One region of the Streptomyces sp. NPDC091282 genome, then DNA from elsewhere that is predicted to be linked to it. Evidence: riboswitches for the same ligand, from Rfam matches in the RefSeq annotation. Region 1 holds a riboswitch; the other holds the start of a gene.

What was found. Region 1 has a riboswitch for cobalamin ahead of nrdI (class Ib ribonucleoside-diphosphate reductase assembly flavoprotein NrdI). Riboswitches for the same ligand answer to the same signal wherever they lie in the genome.
Region 2: it holds a riboswitch for cobalamin, as region 1 does, so the genes downstream of both, ACIQOE_RS00335 (cobalamin biosynthesis protein) here and nrdI (class Ib ribonucleoside-diphosphate reductase assembly flavoprotein NrdI) in region 1, are expected to answer to the same signal.

The regions. Positions count from the first base shown of each region.
Region 1 covers NZ_JBIVUX010000004.1:783,991-793,600, forward strand. Annotated here, with positions in the region: gene ACIQOE_RS22345 (MmgE/PrpD family protein) at 1-677, shown strand, start outside; gene prpB (methylisocitrate lyase) at 677-1,585, shown strand; gene ACIQOE_RS22355 (bifunctional 2-methylcitrate synthase/citrate synthase) at 1,609-2,745, shown strand; gene folP (dihydropteroate synthase) at 2,746-3,597, opposite strand; gene metF (methylenetetrahydrofolate reductase [NAD(P)H]) at 3,630-4,541, opposite strand; gene nrdF (class 1b ribonucleoside-diphosphate reductase subunit beta) at 4,636-5,652, opposite strand; gene nrdE (class 1b ribonucleoside-diphosphate reductase subunit alpha) at 5,667-7,835, opposite strand; gene nrdI (class Ib ribonucleoside-diphosphate reductase assembly flavoprotein NrdI) at 7,805-8,224, opposite strand; cobalamin riboswitch at 8,407-8,629, opposite strand; gene metE (5-methyltetrahydropteroyltriglutamate--homocysteine S-methyltransferase) at 8,884-9,610, opposite strand, start outside.
Region 2 covers NZ_JBIVUX010000001.1:60,141-69,750, reverse strand. Annotated here, with positions in the region: gene ACIQOE_RS00350 (putative cobaltochelatase) at 1-1,319, opposite strand, end outside; gene cobN (cobaltochelatase subunit CobN) at 1,316-4,984, opposite strand; gene ACIQOE_RS00340 (cobyric acid synthase) at 4,981-6,492, opposite strand; gene ACIQOE_RS00335 (cobalamin biosynthesis protein) at 6,489-7,439, opposite strand; cobalamin riboswitch at 7,538-7,681, opposite strand; gene ACIQOE_RS00330 (hypothetical protein) at 7,836-8,063, opposite strand; gene ACIQOE_RS00325 (inorganic phosphate transporter) at 8,083-9,315, opposite strand; gene ACIQOE_RS00320 (class II aldolase/adducin family protein) at 9,576-9,610, shown strand, end outside.

The DNA of each region.
Region 1 (9,610 bases):
TCGACACCTACACCAAGGAGCACTCCGCCGAGTACCAGGCCCAGGCGATCATCGACCTGGCCCGGCGGCTGCGGGAGAAGGCCGGACCGCTGGAGCGGGTGCGCTCGGTCGTCCTGCACACCAGCCACCACACCCACCACGTGATCGGCTCCGGTGCGAACGATCCGCAGAAGTACGACCCGACGGCCAGCCGCGAGACCCTCGACCACTCGGTGCCGTACATCTTCGCGGTCGCCCTGGAGGACGGCGCCTGGCACCACGAGCGCTCCTACGCCCCCGAGCGTGCCCAGCGCCCCGGGACGGTGGAGCTGTGGCGGAAGATCACCACGGTCGAGGACCCGGAGTGGACCCGCCGCTACCACGACCCCGACCCGGACCGCCGCGCCTTCGGCGGCCGTGCGGTGATCACCTTCGACGACGGCTCGGTGATCGAGGACGAACTGGCCGTGGCCGACGCCCATCCGGCCGGTGCCCGCCCCTTCGACCGCCCCGCCTACATGGCCAAGTTCCGCACGCTGGCCGAGGGGATCGTCGCCCCGGCCGCGCAGGACGCGTTCCTGGACGCTGCCGAGCACCTCGGCGAGCTGGGGACCGCGGACCTGGACGGGCTGTTCCCGGTGGTCGACACCGACGCTGTCGCCGCGTACGACGCACGGCTCCCGAAGGGCCTGTTCTGATGCTGCTCCACACCCGCACCACCCCAGCCGAACGCCGCCGCGCCTTCCGCGAACAGCTCGCCTCCGGACGGCTGTTGCGCATGCCCGGCGCGATCAACCCGCTCTCCGCCCGTCTCATCCAGGACACCGGGTTCGACGCCGTCTACCTCTCGGGCGCCGTTCTCGCGGCAGACCTGGGGCTGCCCGACATCGGCCTCACCACGTCCAGCGAGATCGCCGCCCGAGCGCAGCAGACGACCCGGGTCACCGACCTGCCCGTCCTCATCGACGCGGACACCGGCTTCGGCGAACCCATGAACGCGGCCCGCACGGTCCAGCTCCTGGAGGACGCGGGACTGGCCGGACTGCACCTGGAAGACCAGGTCAACCCCAAGCGCTGCGGCCACCTCGACGGCAAGACCGTCACACCGCGCGAGGAGATGGTCCGCCGGATCCGGGGCGCCGTCGACGCCCGCCGGGACCCTGACTTTCTCCTGATGGCCCGCACCGACGCCCGCTCCGTCGAGGGCCTCGACGCGGCGATCGAGCGGGCGAAGGCGTACGTCGACGCGGGCGCCGACGCGATCTTCCCCGAGGCGCTCGCCGACGAGGCGGAGTACGAGGCGTTCCGCAAGGCCGTCGACGTGCCACTCCTCGCCAACCTGACCGAGTTCGGCAAGACCCCGCTCCTGGACACCCGCACCTTGGAGAACCTCGGCTACAACATCGCCCTCTACCCGGTCACGCTGCTGCGGATCGCCATGGGAGCGGTGGAGGACGGCCTGCGCACGATCGCCGCCGAGGGCACCCAGAAGTCCCTGCTGCCGGCCATGCAGACCCGCTCCCGGCTCTACGAACTCCTCGGCTACGAGGAGTACTCGGCCTTCGACTCGGCCGTCTTCGACTTCACCCTCCCGCCCGGCACCTGACGCACGCACCGGAAGGCTTCGCCATGACCACCAGCGCACCCGAGATCCACCGCGGCCTCGCCGGTGTCGTCGTCGACACCACCGAGATCTCCACCGTCATCCAGGAGACCAACTCCCTCACCTACCGCGGCTATCCGGTGCAGGACCTGGCCGCCCGCCGCTCCTTCGAAGAGGTCGCGTACCTCCTGTGGTACGGCGAACTCCCCGACGACCGCCAGCTGGCGGAGTTCCAGGCCCGGGAGCGCGCCCTGCGCCCGCTGGACCGCACCACCGCCGAACTCCTCACCCGGCTGCCCGAGACCTGCCACCCCATGGACGTCCTGCGCACCGCCGTCAGCTTCTTCGGTGCCGAGGACCCCACCGAGGACGACGGCAGCCCCGCCGCCAACCGGGCCAAGTCCCTCACCCTGCTGGCGAAACTGCCGACGGTCGTCGCCGCCGACCAGCGGCGGCGCAAGGGACTGGACGCGATCCCGCCGAACCCCGACCTCGGCTACGCGGAGAACTTCTTCCACATGTGCTTCGGCAGCGTCCCCGCCCCCGAGGTGGTCCGCTGCTTCGAGATCTCCCTGACCCTGTACGCCGAACACAGCTTCAACGCCTCGACGTTCACCGCGCGCGTGGTCACCTCCACCCTCTCCGACCTCTACAGCGCGGTCACGGCCGCGATCGGCGCGCTGAAGGGCCCGCTGCACGGCGGCGCCAACGAAGCCGTGATGCACATGCTCAACGAGATCGGCGACCCGCAGCGCGCGGAGCAGTGGCTGGACCAGGCACTCGCCGACAAGCGGAAGATCATGGGCTTCGGCCACCGCGTCTACAAGCACGGCGACTCCCGTGTCCCGATCATGCAGGAGGCCCTGGACCGCCTGGTCGCCCGCGCCGCCGACCCCGAGGTCACCCGCCAGGCCACCCTGCACGCGGCCCTGCGGCACGCCATGATCCAGCGCAAGGGCATCCACCCGAACCTGGACTACCCCGCCGGGCTCGCCTACCACCTGATGGGCTTCGACATCCCCGCTTTCACCCCGATCTTCGTGATGAGCCGCATCACCGGCTGGACGGCCCACATCACCGAGCAGCTCGCCCACAACTCCCTGATCCGGCCCCTCGCCTCCTACGACGGCCCGGAGCAGCGGTCGGTGCCGGCCGCCCGGTGATCACCAGCCGCTCTCCTTGGCCGACTCCAGGGCCTCGAACACCGTCAGCGCGTCACGGAGAGCGGCGACGTCGTGGGTGCGGATGTAGTCCGCCCCACTGCGCGCGGCGTACAGTTCCGCGGCCAGCGTGGCCGGACCGATACCGGAAACCGCGCTCCCGGTGAGCGTCCGCAGGAACGACTTCCGGGACGGGGACACCAGCACCGGTACGTCGAAGCGGGCCTTGAGCCGCTCCAGTCCGGCCAGGGTCCGCAACGACGGTTCGGGACCGCTGCCCAGGAAGTGACCCAGTCCCGGATCGATGACCAGCCTGTCGCGTCCGATACCGGCGGCCTCCAGCGCGGTCAGACGTTCGGCGAAGAACTCCTCTATCCCCCGGCACACCCGCGCCGGATCGGTCCGTACCTCGGTGGCCGGGCCGCGCCGCTGCACGGAGTGCATGACGACGAGCCGGCATCCGGTCCCGGCGAGCTCCACGTACCGCTCGGGATCGGCGAAGCCCTGGATGTCGTTGAGATACGCGGCGCCGCGTGCCGCGGCGAACAGCTGTGTGGTCGGCTGGTACGAGTCGACCGACACCGGCACCCCTTCGGCGACCAGCTGGTCCAAGACGTCGGCCAGCCGTCCGACTTCCTCCTCCGCCGAGACCTTCTCGGCTCCGGGATGACTGGCGGCAGGGCCGAGTTCGATCACGTCGGCGCCCTCCGAGCGCAGCCGGTGCGCGTGTGACACGGCGTCCCGTGCGGTCAGGAACCTGTTCCCGTCCGAGAAGGAGTCCGTGGTGATGTTGACGATCCCGACCAGTCGCGGCCGATGAATGCCTACCGGTGAGGTGTGTGAATGCTGGGCCATGGCGGTGCCTCCCGGGTTGCTGGGGGGGGGTCTCAGATGGGGAGTTCGAGGTTTCGGTAGATCTCGGTCGTCACCGTGGAGAAGTTCATCGTCATGAAGTGCAGTCCGGGAGCCCCTTCGGCGAGCAGCCGGCGGCACATCTCGGTGGCGTGGTCGATGCCGAGCGCCCTGACCGCTTTCGGGTCCGCCTCGGCGGCGAGCATCCTCTCGGCCAGCCGGTCGGGGAACGCGGCGGTGGAGAGGGTGGGGATGCGCCGCAGGGAGCGGACGGTGGTGACCGGCATGATCTCGGGGATGATCGGTGTGCGGCAGCCGGCCGCGGCCACCTGGTCGCGGAAGCGGAGATAGCTCTCGACGTCGAAGAACATCTGGGTGATGGCGTAGTCGGCTCCGGCCCGGCACTTGCCGACGAAGTGGCGGATGTCGCTGTCCCGGTCGGGGGAGCGCGGGTGCATCTCGGGGAACGCGGCGACGCCGACGCAGAAGTCCCCGGACTCCCTGATCAGGCTGACCAGCTCGGCGGCGTACCGGACGCCCTGCGGATGCCTGGTCCAGGGGCCGAGCGGGTCACCGGGCGGGTCGCCGCGCAGGGCGAGGATGTTGCGTACCCCCTGGTCGGCATAGTGACCGAGGATGTTGCGCAGCTCGGCGACGCTGTGACCGACCGCGGTGAGGTGGGCGACCGGGGTGAGCGTGGTCTCCGCGGCGATCCGCCCCGTGATGTTGACGGTACGGCCGCGTGTCGAACCGCCGGCGCCGTAGGTCACCGAGACGAAGGTGGGGGACAGGCCCTCCAGCCGGCGGATCGCCGTCCAGAGCCCGGCTTCGGCCGCCGCCGTGCGCGGCGGCATGAACTCGAAGGAGTAGGAGCGGCCTCCTCGCGCGAGCAGGTCGCGGATGGACACGGCGCTGTCCCCCCGCTTGCTGGGGATACCGAGAGCCATACGAACAGTCCTCCATCGCTTTCTACGGGACCTGACCGCCCAGGACGGTGATGTTCTGGGCGGTCTTGAGCCAGGGGGTGATGCGAGCGGCTTCTCAGAAGTCCCAGTCGTCGTCGGCGGTGTCCTCCGCCTTGCCCATGACGTAGGAGGAGCCGGAGCCGGAGAAGAAGTCGTGGTTCTCGTCCGCGCCCGGGGAGAGCGCGGCCAGGATCTCCGGATTGACCTCGGTCTCGTCCGCGTCGAAGCGCGCCGGGTAACCGAGGTTCATCAGCGCCTTGTCGGCGTTGTAGCGGACGAACACGGCGACGTCGTCCATCAGCCCGAGCGGCTCGTACAGCTCGCCCGAGTACCGGAGTTCCAGCTGGTAGAGCTCTTCGAGGAGTGCGTACGTGAAGTCGCGCATCTCCTGCTGCCCGGCCGGAGTCAGCTTCTCCAGGCCACGCTGGTACTTGTAGCCGGAGTAGTAGCCGTGCACGGCCTTGTCGCGCAGGATCAGCCGGATCATGTCGGCGGTGTTGGTGAGCAGGGCGTGGGTGGAGAAGTGCAGGGGGAGGTAGAAGCCGGCGTACAGCAGCAGGGAGGACAGGAGGGTGGAGGCGACCTTCCGCTTGAGCGGGTCGTCGCCGTAGTAGTACGCCAGGACGGTCTTGCAGCGCTGCTGGAGGACGTCGTTGTCCACGGCCCACCGGTAGGCGTCGTCGATCTCGGGGGTGCCGGCGAGGGTGGAGAAGACGGACGAGTAGCTTCGGGCGTGGACGGCCTGCATGAAGGCGATGTTGGTGTAGACGGCTTCCTCGTGCTCGGTGCGCGCGTCCTGGATCTGGGCGATCTCGCCGACGGTCGCCTGCACGGTGTCGAGCATGGTCAGGCCGGTGAACACCCGCATGGTCAGGGTGCGTTCGTCGGCGGAGAGCTTCTGCTGCCAGGCGGTCACGTCGTTGGAGAGCGGGACCTTCTCGGGCAGCCAGAAGTTGGCGGTGAGCCGGTTCCACACCTCCAGGTCCTTCTCGTCGGTGACGCGGTTCCAGTTGACCGGGCGCAGGCGCGCGGCGGGGTCGTGGCGGTAGGACGGCGGGGTGACCGAGAGCTCGGTCAGCGGGACGGTGGTCATGACGGGTGTGTTCCTCACAGCGCGCAGGACAGGCAGTTCTCGATCTCGGTGCCGGCCATGGCCTCCTGGCGCAGCCGGATGTAGTAGAGGGTCTTGACGCCCTTGCGCCAGGCGTGGATCTGCGCCCTGTTCAGGTCGCGGGTGGTGGCGGTGTCGCGGAAGAAGAGGGTGCAGCTCAGGCCCTGGTCGACGTGCTGGGTGGCGGCCGCGTAGGTGTCGATGATCTTCTCGTAGCCGATCTCGTACGCGTCCTGGAAGTACTCCAGGTTGTCGTTGTCCATGTGGGGCGCCGGGTAGTAGACGCGGCCGAGCTTGCCCTCCTTGCGGATCTCCACCTTGGAGGCGATGGGGTGGATGGACGCGGTGGAGTCGTTGATGTAGCTGATGGAGCCGGTGGGCGGGACGGCCTGGAGGTACTGGTTGTAGATGCCGTGCTCGCGTACGGACTTCCGGAGTTCACGCCAGTCGTCCTGGGTGGGGAGGCGGATCCCGGCGGTCGCGAACAGGCCGCGGACGCGCTCGGTGGCCGGCGTCCACACCCGCTCCGTGTACTTGTCGAAGTACGACCCGTCCGCGTACGCCGAGTCCGCGAACCCGTCGAAGGCGGTGGCGCGCTCGGTCGCGATCCGGTTCGAGGCGCGCAGCGCGTGATAGGCGACGGCGTAGAAGTACATGTTCGTGAAGTCGACGCCCTCCTCGCTGCCGTAGTGGATGCGCTGCGAGGCGAGGTAGCCGTGCAGGTTCATCTGGCCGAGGCCGACGGAGTGGGTGAGGCGGTTGCCGTGCGCCACGGAGGGGACGGCGTCGATGTCGGACTGGTCGGAGACGGAGGTCAGGCCGCGTACCGCGGTCTCCACGGTCGCGCCGAAGTCCGGGGAGGCCATGGCCTGCGCGATGTTCAGCGAGCCCAGGTTGCAGGAGATGTCCTTGCCGACCGTCTCGTAGCCGAGCGCGACGTCGTACGTGCTGGGCGTGTTGACCTGGAGGATCTCCGAGCACAGGTTGGACATGTTGATCCAGCCCGAGATCGGGTTGGCCCGGTTCACGGTGTCCTCGAACAGCAGGTACGGGTAACCGGATTCGAACTGCAGCTCCGCGATCGTCTTGAAGAACTCGCGGGCGCTGAGCGTGGTCCTGCGGATGCGCGGGTTGGCGACCAGGTCGTCGTAGTGCTCGCTGACGGAGAGGTCCGACAGCGGGGTGCCGTACTCGCGCTCGACGTCGTAGGGCGAGAACAGGTGCATGTCCTCGTTGCGCTTGGCGAGTTCGAAGGTGATGTCCGGGACGACCACACCGAGGGAGAGGGTCTTGATGCGGATCTTCTCGTCCGCGTTCTCCCGCTTGGTGTCCAGGAACCGCATGATGTCCGGGTGATGGGCGTGCAGGTACACCGCGCCCGCGCCCTGCCGCGCGCCGAGCTGGTTGGCGTAGGAGAAGGAGTCCTCCAGGAGCTTCATCACGGGGACCACGCCGGAGGACTGGTTCTCGATCTTCTTGATCGGAGCGCCCTGTTCCCGCAGGTTGGTGAGGAGGAGGGCCACACCGCCGCCGCGCTTGCTGAGCTGGAGCGCGGAGTTGATGCCGCGCCCGATGGACTCCAGGTTGTCCTCCATCCGCAGGAGGAAGCAGGAGACCAGCTCGCCCCGCTGGGCCTTGCCCGCGTTGAGGAAGGTGGGCGTGGCGGGCTGGAAGCGGCCCGTCATCATCTCGTCGACGAGCCGGGAGGCCAACTGCTCGTCGCCGGCACCGAGATACATCGCGGTGGAGACCACCCGGTCCTCGTACCGCTCCAGGTAGCGGGAGCCGTCGAAGGTCTTCAGGGTGTACGACGTGTAGTACTTGAAGGCACCCAGGAAGGTGCGGAACCGGTGCTCATGGGCGTACGCCCGCCGGTACAGTCCCTCGACGAACTCCCAGGTGTAGGCGCGGATGGGCGCCTCCTCGTAGTAGTCGTTCTCGATCAGGTAGTCGATCTTCTCCTTCAGGGACCCGAACTCCACGGTGTTCGGGTTGACGTGCTGGAGGAAGTACTGGCGGACGGCTTCGCGGTCCTGGCCGAACTGGATGTTGCCGTCGCAGTCGTACATGTTCAGCATCGCGTTGAGCGCGTGGTAGTCCCTGCGGGTACCGACCGATTCACGCTGAGCGGCGATCACGCCGCCGTCGACGAGTGTCGTGTCCAAAACCTCTGCAGTCCTTCCTTCACGGCGCGGACGTCGCGGTCCGTGCCCAGCAGTTCGAATCGGTACAGCTCCGGGACCCGGCACTTCGCGGAGATCACGCGGCCGGCCAGGCAGTAGTCCGCCCCGAAGTTGGTGTTGCCGGAGGCGATCACGCCGCGCAGGAGCGTGCGGTTGGCCTCGACGTTCAGAAAGCGCACCACCTGCCTCGGAACCGCACCGGCGCGTTCGCCACCGCCGTACGTCGGCACGATCAGTACGTACGGCTCGCTGACCTGCGGCATGCCTTCGCGGCGCGGGTGCAGGGGGATGCGTGTGGCGGGCAGGCCCAGCTTGTCCACGAAGCGTCTGGTGTTCTCCGAGACGCTGGAGAAATACACGAGACCGCTCATCGGCCGCCGCCTCCCTCTCGCTCGTTCCCGTCGTCCGTCCGAGGACCGGGAGGAGAGGAGCGCGGCGGCGGGTACGGGCGAACACCGGGGCGGAGGCGGCGAAACGGTGTGCCTGTCCTGACCCGGGTCCGTGCGTCTGCCACGCGGCCCTCCCTCGGGGCCTCGGAGCGCGCACACCGCTGTCCGGCATGCGCGCCGGTGGCAGGTCTTCGGACTCGCGGGCGCGTCCTCCGGCCGGAGGACATCTACTGGCCGTCGCTTCCCAGGCCCTTTGCGTCGGACCCAGTGCGTATGACGGCGGTCGTTCCCACTCACCGCTGCGGGGCAGCCCCGGATTCCCACCGGGTTCCCTCTTGCCTCGTCGGACACAGCCGTGCCCGGCGAACCACCAGCACCAGCAACACTACATCTAGAAAGAGGCGAGCGCATGCACCCCAGATATTGTGTTGGCGGCAAGAGTTAGGGATACCTAAGTCGACCCTTGTCCGGATGAGTTGCCTCCGCGTCCGGTGCGCCCCGAGCCGGCGATGGCGCGTACCCGGTGCGCCGGTCGGCGTATACGGACAGGGCCCCCCTTCCTACCTCGGTCGTGCGGGTAGCGCTGGGCGGGGCCGGGACGTCGGCGACGTCCCGGCCCAGTGGAACCTCCGGTCTTTCGGTCAGGTGGCGGGCAGCTCGCCCCGGACCGTGCGGGCCGCGGCGACCAGGTTCTCCAGGGAGGCCCGGGTCTCGGGCCAGCCGCGGGTCTTCAGGCCGCAGTCGGGGTTGACCCAGAGCCGTTCCGCGGGGATGGCCTTGAGGCCGGTGCGGAGCAGGCCGGCCGCCTCCTCGGCGCTCGGGACGCGCGGGGAGTGGATGTCGTAGACACCGGGACCGGCCTCACGCGGGTAGCCGTGCGAGGCGAGTTCGCGGGCCACCTGCATGTGCGAGCGGGCCGCCTCCAGGCTGATGACGTCCGCGTCGAGGTCGTCGATGGCCTGGACGATGTCACCGAACTCGGCATAGCACATGTGGGTGTGGATCTGGGTGTCCGGACGGACGCCGGAGGTGCTGAGCCGGAACGCCTCGGTGGCCCAGGCGAGGTAGGCGGGCCGGTCGGCGGCGCGCAGCGGAAGGGTTTCGCGCAGCGCGGGCTCGTCCACCTGGATGACCGAGGTGCCCGCCGTCTCCAGGTCGTTCACCTCGTCGCGCAGGGCGAGGGCGACCTGGCGGGCGGTGTCGCCGAGCGGCTGGTCGTCGCGGACGAAGGACCAGGCGAGCATGGTGACCGGGCCGGTCAGCATGCCCTTGACCGGGCGGTCGGTGAGGGACTGCGCGTACGTCGTCCAGCGCACGGTCATCGGCTCGGGCCGGGAGATGTCGCCGGCCAGGACCGGCGGCCGCACG
Region 2 (9,610 bases), on a different contig from region 1:
AGCTTGGTCAGGGCACCCCGGGGCCGCCGGGCACCCGTCGTCCGCCCGTGCTCGGTGCGCGCCCGGGACCGCCGCCCGGCGGCGCCCGCGCCGATCCCCGGCACGGTCAGCACCTTGGTGCGGAACGGCTCCGCGGCCCGCGACGGCGCCTGCTCGCCGGAGCCGCCCGAGGCCTGCGGCTCGCCGTCCTCGCCCGCCTCGGGCCGGGCGCCCGTGTCACCGCCCTGCGGGCCGCCGTCGTCGGGCGCCGGCCCGCCGCCGCCTCCGCCGGGACCGTCCGGGTCGGGATCCTCGTCCTCATCCTCGCCGGAGAACTCCTCCAGCGTCCGGTCCAGCTTGTCCTCGTCGAGGCCCGGCGCGTCGAAGGGGTTGCGGCGCCTGCGGTGCGGCAGCGCGAGCAGCGCGGCCTGCCGGACGTCCTCCGCCAGCACGTCGGTCCGCCCGGCCCAGGCGGCCAGCGCGGTCGCCGTCCTCGCCATCACGATGTCGGCGCGCATGCCGTCCACCTCGAAGGCCGCGCAGGTCGCCGCTATCTGCCGCAGCGCCCCGTCGCCCAGGCGCACCGACGGCAGCAACGACCGTGCCGCGACGATCCGTTGCCGCACCGCGGTCTCCTCGCCGTCCCAACGGGCCGCGAAGCCCGCCGGGTCGTCGTCGTAGGCGAGCCGCCTGCGGACCACCTCCACCCGCTGGTCGGGCTCGCGCGAGGCGGCCACCTCCACGGTGAGGCCGAACCGGTCCAGCAACTGCGGCCGCAGCTCGCCCTCTTCGGGGTTCATGGTGCCGACGAGCAGGAACTTCGCCGCGTGCCGCACCGAGACGCCCTCGCGCTCCACGTAGGAGGCGCCCATCGCCGCCGCGTCCAGCAGCAGGTCGACCAGGTGGTCGTGGAGGAGGTTGACCTCGTCGACGTAGAGGATGCCCCGGTGCGCGTCGGCCAGCAGACCCGGCTCGAAGGCCTTCACGCCCTCCGCCAGGGCCCGTTCGATGTCGAGGGCGCCGACCAGCCGGTCCTCGGAGGCGCCGACCGGGAGTTCGACCATGCGGGCCGGGCGGGTCTCGAAGGCGCCCGGCGGGGTGTGGGGGCCGTCCGGGCAGGCCGGGTCCGGGGCGTCCGGGTCGCAGGAGAACCGGCAGCCCGCGACCACGTCCACGGTCGGCAGCAGCACCGAGAGGGCGCGTACCGCGGTGGACTTGGCGGTGCCCTTCTCGCCGCGCACGAGCACACCGCCGACCGCCGGCGAGACGGCGTTCAGCAACAGCGCCAGCCGCAGGTCGTCCTGGCCCACGACGGCCGTAAAGGGGAAGGGGGTGGTCACTGGTCGCCCTCCAAGTCGCCTTCCAGCTCCAGATAGGTGGCGCGCAGCCGCTCCAGGGTGTCCGCGTCCGGTTCGGCCCACAGGCCCCGGTCGGCGGCCTCCAGGAGCCGTTCGGTGATGCCGCGCAGCGCCCACGGGTTGGACTTCTTCATGAAGTCCCGGTTCTCGGCGTCGAAGACGTACTCGGCGCTCAGCTTCTCGTACATCCAGTCGTCCACGACCCCGGCGGTGGCGTCGTAGCCGAAGAGGTAGTCGACGGTCGCCGCCATCTCGAAGGCGCCCTTGTAGCCGTGCCGGCGCATGGCCGCCATCCAGCGCGGGTTGACCACCCGGGCCCGGAAGACACGGTGGGTCTCCTCGCCCAGGGTGCGGGTGCGCACCTGGTCGGGGGTGGCCGAGTCGCCGACGTACGCCTCGGGGTTCTCGCCGGTCAGGTGGCGCACCATCGCCACCATCCCGCCGTGGTACTGGAAGTAGTCGTCGGCGTCGACGAGGTCGTGCTCACGGGTGTCCACGTTCTTCGCGGCGACCGCGATCCGCCGGAACGCGGTCTCCATGTCCCCGCGGGCCGCCCGCCCGTCGAGCCCGCGCCCGTAGGCGTACCCGCCCCAGACCGCGTACACCTCGGCGAGGTCGGCGTCGGAGCGCCAGTTGCGGGCGTCGATCAGCGGCAGCAGGCCCGCGCCGTACGCGCCCGGCTTGGAGCCGAAGATGCGGGCGGTGGCGCGCCGCCGGTCGCCGTGTCCGGCGGTGTCCTCGTCGGCGTGGGCGCGCACGAAGTTGCTCTCGGCGGGTTCGTCCAGGTCGGCGACCGCGCGTACGGCGTCGTCGATCAGCCCGACCACGTGCGGGAACGCGTCCCGGAAGAAGCCGGAGATCCGGACGGTGACGTCGATGCGCGGCCGCCCGAGTTCGCCGAGCGGCACCACCTCGAAGCCGGTGACGCGCCGCGAGGCGTCGTCCCAGACCGGACGGCAGCCCAGCAGCGCCAGGATCTCGGCGATGTCGTCGCCCTGGGTGCGCATCGCGGAGGTGCCCCACACCGTCAGTCCGACGGACTTCGGGTAGTCGCCGGTGTCCTGGAGGTAGCGCTGCACCAGCGAGTCGGCCAGCGACTGGCCGACCTCCCAACTGAGCCGCGAGGGGATGGCCTTGGGGTCGACCGAGTAGAAGTTCCGGCCGGTCGGCAGGACGTTGACCAGGCCACGGGTCGGGGAGCCGGACGGCCCGGCCGGGACGTAACCGCCGTCGAGCGCCTTGAGGATGTGGCCGATCTCGTCCGTGGTGCGGGCCAGCCGGGGCACGACCTCCGTGCAGGCGAACTCCAGCACCGCGACGGCGTCCGGCAGTTCGGTGCCGAGGACGTCACGGACGAGGGAACGGCCGTCCGCGACCGACCAGCCGCGCTCCTCCATCCCTTCCGCGATCCGCCGGCACAGCTGCTCCAGCAGGTCGACGGCGTCGGAGGCGGTGCGCGCGGGACCCTCGACGAGGTCGGACAGCTCCGCCGGCACCTTCACCGGCGCGCCGGGCTCGGCGAGCAGTTCCTTCTCGGCCAGGCCGAAGTGGGCGGCCAGCGCGGCCCTGAGGCCGGGCAGCGCGTTCGCCTGCCCGCCCCACACCTGGGAGGCCCGCAGCACGGCCAGCACCAGGTTCACCCGCGCCTCGCCGACCGGGCCGCCGCCCAGGATGTGCAGGCCGTCGCGGATCTGGACGTCCTTGATCTCGCACAGGTAGCCGTCGATGTGCATGACGAACTCGTCGAAGTCGGCGTCGTCCGGCTGGTCGTCGACGTGCAGGTCGTGGTGGAGCTCGGCCGCCTTGACCAGCGTCCAGATCTGCGCGCGCACGGTGGGCGCCTTCGCCGGGTCGAGGTCGGAGACCAGCGCGTACTCGTCGAGCAGCTGCTCCAGCTTGGCCAGGTCGCCGTAGGTGTCGGCGCGGGCCATCGGCGGGACCAGGTGGTCGACGACGGTGGCGTGCCCGCGCCGCTTGGCCTGGGTGCCCTCGCCGGGGTCGTTGACGATGAACGGATAGATCAGGGGCAGGTCGCCGAGGACGGCGTCCGGCGCGCAGCCGGCGCTCAGCCCGAGGCCCTTGCCGGGCAGCCACTCCATGGTGCCGTGCTTGCCCATGTGCACGATCGCGTCCGCGCCGAAGCCCCCCTCCGACGGCGGGGTCTCCAGCCAGCGGTAGGCGGCCATGTAGTGGTGCGAGGGCGGCATGTCCGGGTCGTGGTAGATCGCGATCGGGTTCTCGCCGAAGCCGCGCGGCGGCTGGATCATCACGACAACGTTCCCGAACCGCAAGGAGGCCAGGACGATGTCCTCGCCGTCGACGTAGAGGGAGCCCGGCGGCTCGCCCCACGCCTCGGTCATCGCCTCCCGCAGCCGTGGGTCGAGCTTTTCGAACCACGCCCGGTAGTCGGCGAGCGGCACCCGCGCGGGCGCCGAGGCGAGCTGTTCCTCGGTCAGCCACTCCACGTCGTGCCCGCCGGCCTCGATCAGCCGGTGGATCAGCTCGTCGCCGCCGGAGGGGTACTCCGTGACGCCGTAGCCGGACTCCTTCAGGGCGTCCAGGACCCGGACCGCCGACGCGGGGGTGTCCAGGCCGACGGCGTTGCCGACCCGGGAGTGCTTGGTCGGGTACGCGGTGAAGACCAGCGCGACGCGCTTGTCCGCGTTCGGCTTGTGCCCGAGCCGTGCGTGCCGGACGGCGATCCCGGCGACGCGCCCGGCCCGTTCGGGGTCGGCGACGTACACCGGGACGTCGTCGGGACCCTGTTCCTTGAAGGAGAACGGGACCGTGATCAGACGGCCGTCGAACTCCGGGATGGCGACCTGCATGGCCGCGTCCATGGGGGACAGGGCGGCGTCCGACGCGTCCCAGGCCTGCCGGGAGGAGGTCAGGCACAGGCCCTGCAGCACCGGCACGTCCAGGTCGGCGAGGGCCCCGATGTCCCAGGCCTCCTCGTCACCGCCGGCCGACGCCTGCGAGGCGTGGGTGCCGCCGGCCGCCAGCACGGTGGCGATCAGCGCGTCGGTGCCGGCCAGGATCTCGAACAGCCCGGCGTCCGCTCCGCGCAGTGAACCGCAGTACACCGGAAGGGCGTTGGCGCCCCGAGCCTCGATCGCCTCGCACAGGGTGTCCACGAAGCCGGTGTTGCCGCTGAGTTCGTGGGCCCGGTAGAAGAGCACGCCCACCGTGGGGCGGTCCGGGCGGATCTCGTGGCCGCCGTGCACGCCGAACTCGGGCATCTTCCGCGGCTCGGCGAACCCCTCGCCGGTCAGCAGCACGGTGTCGGACAGGAACCGGGACAGCTCCAGGAGGTTCTCGGGACCGCCCTCGACGAGGTAGCGCAGCGCCTCCGCGACCACACCGGCCGGCACCGACGACTCGGCCATCAGCTCGGCGTCCGGCACGGTCTCGCCGCCGAGCAGCACGGTCGGGATGCCGGAGGCCCGGAGCGTGGCGAGCCCGTCCTCCCAGGCCCGCTTGCCGCCGAGCAGCCGTACGACCGCGATGTCCGCGCCGTCGATCAGCGCCGGCAGTTCCGCCGCGACGTCGACGCGCGTCGGATTGCCGATCCGGTAGCCGGCACCGGAGGCGGCGCGGGCCGCCAGCAGATCGGTGTCGGCGGTCGACAACAACAACACAGTGCTCATGCGGGTGCTCCCGGTGGAATGAAGGGCAGTCCTTGCGGCGCGCCCGACTCGATGAGCCGCCAGAGCGCGTCGGTGTCCGCGTGCTGTTCGATCAGGTCGCCGAGCCGGTCGAGCTGCTCCTCGCGCAGCGCGGCGAACGAGGTGTCCGGGGCGGGCACGAACCGGCGGCCCGCGGCGGCCGCCACCTCGCGCAGGAAGGCCCGGCGGAAGCCGTCCGACTCCAGCGAGCCGTGCCAGTGGGTGCCCCAGGTCTGCCCGACCCGGCAGCCGTCGAGGAAGGTCTCGCCGCCGGTCACCTCGGCGACCCCGTGATGGATCTCGTACCCCTCGACCCGCTCGCCGAGGGCCTCTCCGACGGGCCGGGTGAGGGTCTTCTCGCGGGCGAACCGGACCCGCACGGGCAGGACGCCGAGCCCGTCGACCCGGCCCGTGCGGCTCTCGACGTCGTCCTCGATCCGTTCGCCGAGGACCTGGAAGCCGCCGCAGATGCCGAGCACCGGCCGCCCCTCGGCGGCCCGGCGCCGCAGCGCGTCCGCGAGCCCCCGCTCGTGCAGCCATTCCAGGGCCCGGACCGTCCCGCGGGTGCCGGGGACGACGACGAGGTCGGCGTCGGCCAGTTCCTCCGGCCGGTCCACGAACCGCACCACGACGCCGGGTTCGGCGGCCAGCGCGTCCACGTCGGTGAAGTTGGACATCAGGGGGACGGCGCAGACCGCGACCCGCAGGACGTCCTCGCCGACGGGCGGGGCGAGGCTCGACTCGCGCACGGTGCCCCGCAGCGACACCCGCAGCCCGTCCTCCTCGTCGATCCCGAGCCCGTGCCGGAAGGGCAGGACGCCGTAGGTGTGCCGCCCGGTGAGGCCGTGCAGCATGTCCAGGCCGGGCTCCAGCAGGGAGACGTCGCCGCGGAACTTGTTGACGAGGAACCCGGCGACGAGGGCCTGGTCCTCGGGGGAGAGCAGGGCGACGGTGCCGAAGAAGGAGGCGAACACGCCGCCGCGGTCGATGTCGCCGACGACGAGCACGGGCATCCGGGCGTTGCGCGCGATGCCCATGTTCACGATGTCCGTCCGGCGCAGGTTGATCTCCGCGGGACTGCCCGCTCCCTCGCAGATCACCGCGTCATACGTGCCCCGCAGCGTGCTGAGGCAGTCGAGCACGGTGCCGAGCAACTGCTGCTGGCGTCCGCCGTGGTAGCCGCGCGCGCTCATCTCCCCGACGGGCTTGCCGAGCAGCACGACCTGGCTGCTGCGTTCGCCGCCCGGCTTGAGCAGCACGGGGTTCATCGGCGCGGTCGGCTCGATCCGGCAGGCCTGCGCCTGCATGGCCTGCGCCCGCCCGATCTCGGCGCCCTCGCGCGTGACGAAGGAGTTGAGGGACATGTTCTGCGCCTTGAACGGCGCGACCTTGACGCCCTGCCGTACCAGCCACCGGCAGATGCCGGCCGTGACGACGCTCTTGCCGGCGTCGGAGGTGGTACCGGCCACCAGGAGACCGCCGTTGTTCATGACGTCCTTCCCGACGGCCGTCCGCGCAGCAGCGCCCCGGCCGCGCTCACCCCGAGCGCCAGCCATCCCACCCGGCGCGACAACCGCACCGCCCGCTCGATGTCGGCGACTTCCACGGTCCGTCCCTCCCCGTTCAGCACCGGCCGGTGCTCGACGCGCCCCCCGTACGACAGCGTTCCCCCGAGCCGTACCCCGAGGGCGCCCGCGAACGACGCCTCCACCGGGCCGGCGTTGGGGCTCGGGTGCTTCGCCGCGTCGGACCGCCAGGCCCGCAGGGCGCCGCGCGGGTCGGTTCCGGCGACGGCGGCCAGGACGGCGGTCAGCCTGGCTCCCGGCCAGCCCGCCACGTCGTCCAGCCGCGCCGAGGCCCACCCGTACCGCCGGTAGCGGGCCGACCTGTGGCCCACCATGGCGTCCAGGGTGTTGACGGCACGGAAGCCGAGCAGCCCCGGCACTCCGCCGACGGCTCCCCACACCAGTGCGCCCACGACGGCGTCGCTGGTGTTCTCGGCGACGGACTCCACGACGGCCCGGGCGATCCCGTCGGCGTCCAGGGCCTGCGGATCGCGCCCGCACAGGTGCGGCAGCCGGGCCCGTGCCGCCTCGACGTCCCCGGCCCGCAGGGCGCGCCCGATGACGTCCGCCTCACGGGCGAGCGAAGTGCCGCCGACGACGGCCCAGGTGGCGGTCGCGGTGAGCACGACGGACGCGGCGGCCGAGGGGCGTACGGCCCGCTGGGCGAGCGCGCCCAGCGTCACGGCGCCGCCCGCGCAGACCGCGGTGTGCAGCGCGCCCCAGCCGCGGTGGTCCCGCCACAGCACCCGCTCGACGGCCCCGGCCGCGCGTCCGAACGCGGCGACCGGATGGCCGCGGCGCGGATCGCCGAGCAGCAGGTCGCCGAGAAGGCCGGCGGCGGCGCCGTACGCGAAGACGCGACCGGCACCCATCGGCTCAGCCCGCCGCGGGGGCGGGAAGGGGCCTGGTTCTCAACCTCGTTCGGCAGCCGCGCATGGCGAATTGTCCTCACTCAGGGTGTCCACGCCCTGGTTCGACGAGAACGGCGGTGAGAGTTCCTGGCTCGCGGGGCTGCTACCCCGGTGACAGTGGCGGGACCGCGCCGGATTCGCACCGGCTTCCTCTCATGCCGCCGTACTTGGCTCCGGAAGTCCACCACGCCCCCGGAAGACCCGTCAACTTGCCGTTGACCTGCGAGGGGAGTGTGTGGGAAGGCCCACACCGGTGGTTCGGAGGGGGCCCGTGGGGGCATGCCGAAGGCTCCCTCCCGGCGGACCGGGAAGGAGCCTTCGGTGGTGCGGGCGTTCGGCCGGTCCGGCCCCGCGGGGTCAGGACTTGGCGACGATCAGATGGATGCCGTAGGCCACGGCGACCGCGCAGGCCGCGAAGCACAGGTAGGCGGCGGTCACGGCCAGCGCCGCGGAGTTGCCCTGGGCGACGGCGCGTTCGCGGGCGGAGAGGCCTTTGATGCCGAGGGTGAAGAGGGCCACCATGCCCACGGTGACCACGAGGCTGACGCCGAGGACGGAGCCGATGGCTGCCCAGTCGATGTTCATGTCGGTTCTTCCTCGGGTGTCAGACGGTCGCGGCCGGGTCGGCGGCGGGAGCGGCGGGGGAGGGGATGGTGGCCGTCAGGCCGTCCGTGACCGGGCCCGCGGGCGGCGGGGTGACGGCGGCCATCGCCGCGGTGACCACGCCGGCCGGCTCCGCGGTGTCGTTGACGTTCGCGCTGTCCACCACCTCGCGGCGGGACAGCTTCCAGATCGCGGCGCTGGAGGCGACGAGGAAGACGGCGACGGCCGCGGTGCCCCAGTCGCCGAGGTCCGTCACCGACTCGGCGAGCGCGCCGACGACGGCGGCCGCGGGGAGGGTGAGCACCCAGGCGACCATCATCCGGGTGGCGGTGGACCAGCGGACCGTGCCGCCCTTGCGGCCCAGGCCCGCGCCCATCACGGAGCCGGAGACGACGTGCGTGGTGGAGAGGGAGAAGCCGAGGTGGGAGGAGGCCAGGATGGCGGTGGCCGCGCTGGTCTGGGCGGCGAAGCCCTGCTGCGGCCGGAGGTCGGTCAGGCCCTTGCCCATGGTGCGGATGATCCGCCAGCCGCCGATGTAGGTGCCGAGCGCGATCGCCAGGCCGGCGGAGAGGATGACCCAGGTGGGAGGGTTCGAGCCGGGGGCGATGGTGCCGCCCGCGACCAGCGCGAGGGTGATGATGCCCATCGTCTTCTGCGCGTCGTTGGTGCCGTGCGCGAGGGAGACCAGGCCGGCGGAGGCGATCTGGCCGGCGCGGAAGCCCTTGCGGGTGGCGTTGTCGTCGGCGTCCTTGCCGATCCCGTAGGACAGCCGGGTCGCCAGCAGGGCCGCGAGGCCCGCGACGACGGGGGCGGCGACCGCCGGGAGCAGTACCTTGGTGACCAGGACGTCGCCGTGGACCGCGCCGAAGCCGGCGGAGGCGACGGTGGCGCCGATCAGGCCGCCCATCAGGGCGTGCGAGGAGCTGGAGGGCAGGCCCACCAGCCAGGTCACCAGGTTCCAGAGGATCGCGCCGACGAGGGCGGCGAAGATGACCTCGGGCCGGATGCCGTTCTCGTCGACGAGGCCCTTGGAGATCGTGTTGGCGACCTCCACGGAGAGGAAGGCGCCCACCAGGTTGAGCGCGGCGGACATGGTCACCGCGATCTTGGGCTTGAGCGCACCGGTCGAGATGGTCGTGGCCATCGCGTTGGCGGTGTCGTGGAAACCGTTCGTGAAATCAAACGCGAGTGCGGTCACGACCACAATCGCGAGGATCAGCGAGAAGTTTTCCATTTACCCGAACAATCTTTAGAGGTCATCGGCTGTTGGACCGTAGGCAACCTGGGTGAACGGAAGATGAACTGAGTCGGTCACCATGGTGACCGAAATCGACTTCTGGGTGCCCGCGCGCGGGACGGGGTGCGGCCGCCGGCCGGCGGCGGGTCCGCCGGCCCTGTCGCCCGTTGGCCGGCGGCCCCCGGCGGGCGCCCTCGGCCGCCCCGCGAAACCGCCGAAGAGATTCCGGTCACCCGGCGGCCTGACAGGATCGGGTCATGGCTGAGCAGCGGCGGGACGGGCGGGACGGAGA